DNA from 2 places in the Pseudonocardia sp. NPDC046786 genome. Region 2 is predicted to be linked to the other one. Evidence: riboswitches for the same ligand, from Rfam matches in the RefSeq annotation. Region 2 holds a riboswitch; the other holds the start of a gene.
What was found. A riboswitch is a leader RNA that binds a small molecule or an ion and turns the genes downstream of it on or off. The one in region 2 is predicted to bind thiamine pyrophosphate.
Positions count from the first base shown of each region.

Region 1: another riboswitch for thiamine pyrophosphate. It lies ahead of ABZ881_RS11585 (ABC transporter substrate-binding protein); the one in region 2 lies ahead of thiO (glycine oxidase ThiO).

Region 1 covers NZ_JBEYYF010000007.1:215,048-219,199, reverse strand. Annotated here, with positions in the region: gene ABZ881_RS11595 (hypothetical protein) at 1-429, shown strand, start outside; gene ABZ881_RS11590 (GAF domain-containing protein) at 442-1,176, opposite strand; TPP riboswitch at 1,270-1,359, shown strand; gene ABZ881_RS11585 (ABC transporter substrate-binding protein) at 1,368-2,372, shown strand; gene ABZ881_RS11580 (ABC transporter permease) at 2,369-3,121, shown strand; gene ABZ881_RS11575 (ABC transporter ATP-binding protein) at 3,118-3,855, shown strand; gene ABZ881_RS11570 (cobalt-precorrin-6A reductase) at 3,882-4,152, shown strand, end outside.
Region 2 covers NZ_JBEYYF010000030.1:43,079-47,230, reverse strand. Annotated here, with positions in the region: gene ABZ881_RS27245 (thiazole synthase) at 1-39, opposite strand, end outside; gene thiS (sulfur carrier protein ThiS) at 42-248, opposite strand; gene thiO (glycine oxidase ThiO) at 251-1,411, opposite strand; TPP riboswitch at 1,410-1,519, opposite strand; gene thiE (thiamine phosphate synthase) at 1,547-2,266, shown strand; gene ABZ881_RS27225 (hypothetical protein) at 2,299-3,342, opposite strand; gene ABZ881_RS27220 (DUF3159 domain-containing protein) at 3,704-4,152, opposite strand, start outside.

The DNA of each region.
Region 1 (4,152 bases), on a different contig from region 2:
GCTGACGACCCTGACGGCGCCGGCAGCGCCGGCAGCGCTGAGAGCGCCGACGACGCGGACAGGGCGCTGGCCGCGCTGGGTGCCCAACTCGACGCCTCCGTCGCCGATCTGGAGTTCGCCCGACGACGGGTCCGCGAACTGCAGGAACTGCGTGCCCGAGGCCTCGGTTGGAGAGAGATCGTACCGCGCGAGGAGCGGCCGTTGATCGTCGAGACCGTCACCCGAGCGTTGGACGGTCTCGGCGCGATAGGGGGACGCTTCCGCCGTGAGGAGGCGGTCGCCCTGCACGCCGAGGGGGAGACGATCGCCGGCATCGGCCGGCTGTTCGGGGTCAGCAGGCAGCGGGTGTCGGCCTACCTGCAGGAGCACGTCCAGCTGCAGGCGCTGCGCGCCGCCGCCGAGGCCGACCACGCGCCCTCAGAGCGCTGAGCCGGCCGCCGCTCAGGCGTCGTCGCGCCGGTGCCGGGCCCGCCGCTGGGCGGGGACCCGCGGCCCGGCGGGCGGCACCCCGGGGCGGCGGGCGGCCGGAATCAGCGCCGTGCGGTCCGGAGGTCGCTCACCGGACGACGGCCGGGGGCCGGTGCCGCGCGGGGCGGCGGCGCGCTGCTCCAGCCGGGCCAGCTCGCGGACGTCGCGGATCCGGGCGGCGAGCGCCGTCGTCACCACCTGCAGCGCGCCGGCGAGCCGATCGGCCGGCCGGGCCGCGGAGTCCCGGCGGTCGAGCAGCTGCAGCGCGCCCGCGGCGTGCGCGCCGACGAGCACCGGCACGGTCAGCGACCGCACCAGCCCGCAGCCGGCCGCGACCGCGGCCAGGCCCGGCGGATCGGCCCGGGCGAGATCGGGCGTGACCAGCACCCGGCCGTCGTGCGCGGTGCGCAGCGCGGGACCGGCGCCGGAACGGGCCTGCAGCTGGCCGATCCGGGTGGCCGCGGTGTCCGAGCCGAACACGCGCCGCCGCTCCGGATCGCGCGGGTCGGCCGGCTCGTGCAGGACCAGCACCGCGCCGGCGACCCCGGCCGCGGGCACCAGCGCCACGCAGATCCCGGACAGCATCGCCGCGACGTCGACGTGTGCGACGGACGTCGCGCCGGCCTGCAGCGCCACCCGCACGAGCGCCGGGCCGGGATCGGGTGCGGGCCGCCCGGGAGCGCCCGTGGGCCAGAGCGAGGCCGCCATCTCGTCCTTCCGTGTACCGCCGTGGTCGGCCCGAGGATATCGACCGGGTGACGGCGCCGGGCGGTGGCGCGGCTGGGATATCGTCCGGACGTACCGCGGGAGCCCGCGCACCGAGGCTGAGAGGGCGGCAGGACCGGCCGCCGACCGTTCGAACCTGATCCGGTTGACACCGGCGTAGGGAGGCCGCCCCCGTGCGCGCTCGTGTGCTGTCCCTGTTCGGGGCACTGCTGCTGCTCGTCCTCACCGGCTGCTCCGGCGGCGCCCCGGCGTCCGGACCGGTGCGGGTGGCGCTGGACTGGACACCCAACACCAACCACCTCGGGCTGTTCGTCGCCCAGCAGGCGGGCTACTTCGACGAGGCCGGCCTGGACGTGGAGTTCCTGCCCTGGAACGCCACCTCGCCGGACACCCTGGTCGGCACCGGCGCCGCCGACTTCGGCATCAGCTTCCAGGACTCGTTCACCTTCTCCAGGGCCGCCGGCGCCGACATCACCTCGGTGATGGCGATCCTGCAGCACTGGGCCACCGAGGTCGCGGTGCGCGCCGACCGCGCCGACATCCGCTCCCCGCGCGACCTCGACGGCAAGGTCTACGCCGGGTTCGGCGGGCCGGGCGAGATCCCGAAGATGCAGGCCGTCATCCGGGCCGCCGGCGGCCGCGGCGAGTTCACCACCGAGGTGCTCAACACCGCCGCCTACGAGGCGCTCTACGCCGGGCGGGCCGACTTCACCGAGCCGTTCGTCAACGTCGAGGGCATCGAGGCCGAGCTGCGCGGCGAGCCGATCCGGACGTTCCGCTACACCGACTACGGCTTCCCGGACGCCTACAACGTGCTGCTCATCGGCAACTCCACCCGGCTCGCCCAGGACCCGGAGCGGGCCCGCGCGTTCGTCGGCGCGGTGCAGCGCGGCTACCGGCTCGCCGCCGACGACCCGGCCGAGGCGGCCCGGATGCTGAAGGAGGCCAACCCGGGTGCCTTCACCTCCGACGAGCTGGTCGACCGCGGCGCCGCGATGCTCGCCGAGCGCTTCCTGCGCGACGAGCAGGGCCGGGTCGGCTTCCAGACGGCCGAGCGCTGGTCCGGGTTCTCCGGCTTCCTGTACTCCACCGGCTCGGTCACCGGTCCGGACGGCGCACCGGTCACCGAGCTGCCGGACTTCGCCACCTGGTTCACCAACGACTACCTGACGCCGTGATCCGCAGGCTCGGGCCGGCCCTGCTGGTCGTCGGGCTGCTGCTGGCGGTCTGGCAGGTCGCGGTGACCGTGTCCGGCGTCGCCCCGCAGGTGCTGCCCTCGCCGGCCCGGGTGCTCGAACAGGGCTGGGCGTTCCGCGACGCGCTGTGGGCGAACACCCTGCCGACGGTCCAGGTGACGGCGATCGGCTTCGCGGTGTCGCTGATGGTGGCCTGGTCCGTCGCGGTGGCGGTGGACTTCTCGCCGTGGCTGCGCCGCGCGCTGACCCCGCTGCTGGTCGCCTCGCAGACCCTGCCGGTGATCGCGATCGCCCCGTTGCTGATCATCTGGTTCGGCTTCGGGCTGTTGCCGAAGGTGCTGGTCATCGCGCTGGTGACGTTCTTCCCGGTGGCGGTCGGCCTGATCGAGGGCTTCGCGGCCACCGACCGGTCGGCGACGGCGCTGCTGCGGAGCATGGGCGCGAGCCGCTGGCAGCGGTTCCGGTACGTCCGGCTCCCCGGGGCGATGCCGTCGTTCTTCACCTCGCTGCGGATCGCCATCACCTACGCCGTGACCGGCGCGATCTTCGCCGAGTACGTCGGCGCCCGGGCCGGGCTGGGGATCTTCATGCAGCTGCAGCGCAACCAGTTCCGCACCGACCTGGTGCTGGCCGCGGTCGCCGTGACGGCCGCGCTGTCGGTGACCCTGTTCGGCCTGACCTACCTGGTGCAGCGCCTGGTCACGCCGTGGTACCGGGGGGACCACCGGTGAAGGTCTCGGTGCGGGACCTGGCGGTGTCCTACGGCGATCGCCCGGTGCTGTCCGGCGTCTCGCTGGACGTCGCGGCCGGCGAGTTCGTCTCGGTGGTCGGCCCGTCCGGCTGCGGCAAGTCCACCCTGTTCGGGGCGCTGACCGGGATCCTGGACGGCGCGACGACGACCGGCACGGTCACGGTGGACGGCGGCCCGGTGCGCGGGGCGCCGTTCGGCTACATGCCGCAGCAGGACCTGCTGTTCCCGTGGCGGACCGTGCTCGACAACACCACGCTCGGCCTGGAGGTCGCCGGGGTGTCCCGCCGCGAGGCCAGGGCGCGCGCCGGGGAGCTGTTCGAGCCGTTCGGCCTGGCCGGGTTCGAGCAGTCCCGGCCGGGGGAGCTCTCCGGCGGGATGCGGCAGCGCGCGGCGCTGCTGCGCACCGTCGTCGGTGGGCGCGAGGTGCTGCTGCTCGACGAGCCGTTCGGCGCGCTGGACGCGCTCACCCGCACCGGCATGCAGGAGTGGCTGGACGCGATGCGCGGGCGCTACGGCTGGACCACCCTGCTGATCACGCACGACGTGCGGGAGGCCGCCTTCCTCTCCGACCGGGTCGTCGTGTTCTCGCCGCGCCCGGCCGCCGTCCGCCGGGTGGTGCCGGTGGACCTGCCCCGTCCGCGCACCCGCGCGATGCTCACCGATCCGCGGATCGCCGCCGTGGAGGCCGAGCTGCTGGACGTCCTGCACTCCTGAGCGCGCCGCCGCCTAGCCTGGGGGCCGTGACCGGTCCGCGCACGGTGCTCGTCCTCGGCGGCACCACCGAGGGCCGGGCGGCCGCGGCGGAGCTGGCCGCCCGGGGCGGCGTCCGGGTGATCTCCTCGCTGGCCGGGGCGGTGCGCAGCCCCCGGCTGCCCGACGGCGAGGTGCGGATCGGCGGCTTCGGCGGACCCGGTGGGCTCGCCCGCTTCCTGCACGCCGAGCGGGTGTCCGCGGTGCTCGACGCCACACACCCGTTCGCCGCGACGATGACCGCCAATGCCGCCGCAGCCT
Region 2 (4,152 bases):
GTCGCCGATGATCAGCGGCGCGTCGGCCTGTTCGGTCATGGTCATCCTCCCTGCACCGCGGTCAGCACCTCGACCCGCGCGCCGTCGGTGATCCGGTGCTCGTTCCAGGACGCCCGCGGCACCACCTCGCCGTCGACGGCCACCGCGATGCCCCGCGCGGGCAGCCCGGCGTCGGCGAGCACCCGGGCCAGCACCGGCTCGCCGTCGCCCTCGATCTCGTGGCTCTCGCCGTTCAGCACGATCTGCAACGTCAGCTCCTCTCGGCCCCGACCGGGTCGAACCGGCGGGGGTCGGCCGCACGGGCGGTGTCCGGCACGTCCCGGCCGCGCAGCAGCGCGGCGACCGCGGCGGCGGTGACCGGGACGAGCAGCATGCCGTTGCGCCCGTGCCCGGTCGCCACGAACATCCCGTCCGGCCCGATCCGGCCGATCAGCGGCAGGTTGTCCCGGCTCCCCGGGCGCAGTCCGGCCGCCGTCTCGGTCAGTTCGTACTCGGCGATCCCGGGCAGCACCCGTTCGGCGTCCCGGAGCAGGTCCCGCACCCCGCCGACCGTGACGGCCGTGTCGAACCCGTTCTCCGCGGTCGTCGCACCGATCACCAGGTCCCCGTGTCCGGGTACCACGCGGGGGACGGCGTACACCGGGCGTCCGTCGACGAGTGCGCGCACCGTCCGCGACGGCGGCGGCAGCGCGCCGGCCCGCCGGGTCAGCCGCAGGATCTCGCCCTTCACCGGGCGGACCAGCCCGTCCAGCACCGGGTGCAGGCCGGCCGAGTGCGCCCCGGCGGCGAGCAGCACCGCGTCGGCGCCGATCGCGGTGCCGTCGGCCAGCCGCACGCCGGCGACCCGGCCGCCGGTCTCCCGCACCTCGGTGACGGCGCGCTCGTCGACGGTGACGCCGAGCCGCGCGCAGGCGGTGCGCAGCGCGGCGAGCAGCCGCCGGTTGTCCACCGACGGGTCGCCGGGCACCGACAGCCCGCCGCGGACGTCCGGGCCGAGCGCGGGTTCGAGCCGGCGCAGCTCGCGGCCGGTCATCCGCTGCACCGGCCGGTCCAGCGACTCCAGGTACCCGGCGAGCGAGTTCAGCTCGTCCCGGTCCCCGGAGCCGGTGGCGACGACGACGGTGCCCTCGGGATGCATCCCGGCGTCGGTCCCGGCGTCGTCGGACAGGGCGCGGGCGAACTCCGGCCAGCGTGCGACCGAGTCCAGCCCGAGCGCCAGCAGGTCCTCCTCGCCCGGCCACGCCTCGGTGACCGGCGCCAGCATCCCGCCGGCCACCCAGGACGCCCCGGTCGCCGGCGCCGGGTCGAACACGGTGACCTGCCAGCCGGCCCGGGCCGCCTCGCGGGCCGCGGACAGCCCGATGGCACCGGCACCGGCTACGGCCAACCGGCCGCTCCGAAGGGCGGTCATGGAACTTCCACCTCACTCCCTGCGCCGGCATGACCCGGATCAGGTTCGACGGTCGGGACCGCGGCAGGTCCCCTCTCAGCCCGCTCGCCGGGCTCCCGTGGTTCGTCTCGTGCCACCGTCAGGCTACGCCGTACCGTGCGGGCCGTGTCCCACACCGATACCCGCGTCCGTCGCCTGGACAGGCTCGCGGACGCCCGCCTCTACCTGTGCACCGACGCCCGCTCCGAGCAGGGCGACCTGGCCGGCTTCGCCGACGCCGTTCTCGCCGGCGGGGTCGACATCGTCCAGCTGCGGGACAAGGGCGGCCCGGACGGGCCGCTGGAGGCGCGGACCGAGCTGGCCGCCCTGGAGATACTGGGAGACGCCTGCCGCAGGCACGGTGCGCTGCTCGCGGTGAACGACCGGGCGGACGTCGCGCTGGCTGCCGGGGCGGACGTGCTGCACCTGGGCCAGGACGATCTCCCGGTGCGCTGGGCACGCCGGGTGGTCGGCGACGACGTGATCGTCGGCCGGTCCGCGCACAGCGCCGACGAGACGGCCACCGCGGCCGTCGAGGACGGCGTCGACTACTTCTGTGCGGGCCCGTGCTGGCCGACGCCGACCAAGCCGGGCCGTCCGGCCCCGGGCCTGGACCTGGTGCGCACGGTCGCGGACCGGGCACCGGAGCGGCCGTGGTTCGCGATCGGCGGGATCGACGAGCAGCGGCTCGACGAGGTGCTCGACGCCGGGGCCACCCGGATCGTGGTCGTCCGGGCGATCACCGGCGCCGAGGACCCGCGGGCCGCCGCCGAGCGGCTGCGCGCCCGCCTGCCCCATCGGACGCAGGCAGCAGGCGCGCCCGCGCCGCACCGCTGAGCCGGGGCCGCCGGCGGGCCGCACCGCTGGGCTCAGCCGGTGCCGCCGGTGGTGCCGCCGTCCTGCCCGGACTGCTGCCGGCCGGACTCGGGCTGCTCGGTCGGCAGCACCCGGTTCAGCCGGTCCTGCAGCGAGTCGCCCTGCCCCGAGCCGGATCCGCTCTCCTGACCGGGCTCCGAGGTGGCGGTGCTCTCCGCCGACTCCGAGGTGGACGTGCTGGTGCCGGTCTCCCCGGTCGAGGTCTCGGACTCGCTCGACCCGCTGTCGCCGGAGCCCGCGCCCTCGTCCTGCTCGGTGGTGTCCGTGGCCGGCGGGCCACCGACGGCGCGGCTGATCGAGGTGCCGCCGTCGCCGCCACTGAGCGGCGAGCCCTTGATGAACTCGATACCGGTGATCAGGAACATCGAGACGGCGAAGGTGACGACGCCGATCACCGCGGACACGATCACCGACTTGCGGGTGAGACGCACCCGCCGGAACCGGCCGTGCGCCTGCTCCGCCGGGGCACGGCGGGCCCGGCCCGGTGCCGCCGCGGCGCCGAGCAGCACGGTCTCCTCGCCGGTCGGGCCGGCGGCCCCGCGGACGACCGGCTCGCGCACCGGCAGCACCGCGCCCTTCTTCGCCAGCTCGACCGCCTTGGCCGCCTTGTCCTTGCTGACCTCGATCGAGCGGGTGAACAGGGTGGTGGCGAGCGTCGAGATGATCGAGCCGAGTGCGGCGCCGACCACCGTGCCGACGGCACCGAGGAACGACCCGAGGATCGCCGTGACGACCGCGGCGCCGGCACCCGCGGCGATCTTGGTCGGGTTCAGGTCGGCCTTCAGCGACGTCTCACCGCCGGTCTTCTCGGTGCCGCCGTCCGCGCCGCCGGGACCGCCGCCGGGTCGGCCGCCACCGGGACCGCCCGGGCCACCAGGACCGGCGGGGCCGCCGGGACCGCCGCCGACCGGGCCGTGCGGGCCGCCGGGACCGGCCGCACCCGGGCTGCCGGGGTACGCCCTGGTCTGCGAGTGGCCGCCCGGGGGCGTGCTCTGCGGGACGCCCGGGCCGGGCACCACCCGGGTGGGTCGCTGCACGGCCCGCGGGGACCGCGCCGTCGGGACGCCGGGGGGCGCACCCTGCGGCGGCCGGGACGGGGCGGAACGGCGCTGGACCGGGACGCGCGGCGCGTCCGGTGCGACGGGACGGCCGGAGGGGAACGGGTGAGCGGGGCGGCGTCCACCGGGGACCCCACGCGGGTCGTCACCGGGGCCGGGCTCGGGGGGGCGCTGCTGAGGCATGGCTCCTTGCAAGGGTCGTGGTCCGGCGGCTCCGCTCAGGTGAACGTCCCGGGGCGCGCGAACGCACCCGATGATCACCTGAAGTGGCAACCCTCACACGGGTGAGTGAAAGTCACGTTGTGATCACGATTCTACCGTGACCGGTCGTTGCGTCGCGTCACCGGGGGTGACGGATCCCCGGGTGATCGTCCGGCAGCGCCGTACGCAGCAACGGCCACGACGCGAGCACGCTCAGACCCACCAGCACCGGGCTCAGGACGGTGCGCGCCAGCCCCAGCAGCACCACCTGGTCCGCGGCCCACAGCGGGAGGAACACGGCGAGCCGCACGACGTACTGCGACACCCACGCCCAGGACGCCCGCTGGTACCCGCGCAGCAGATCGGGATCGCGGCGCCAGCGGGTCCGCTGCCCCAGCAGACCGCCGACGATGACGCCGAGCAGCGGCCAGCGCACGACGATCGAGATCGCCCACGCCAGCGCGCTGCCGGCGTTCGACACGATCTGGACCAGGAAGAAGTCCGACGCCCGGCCGGTGATCAGCGCGATCGCCGCCGCGGCCACCACCCCGGCCAGCCCGAACAGCACCGCGCGCGGCTTGCGCCCGC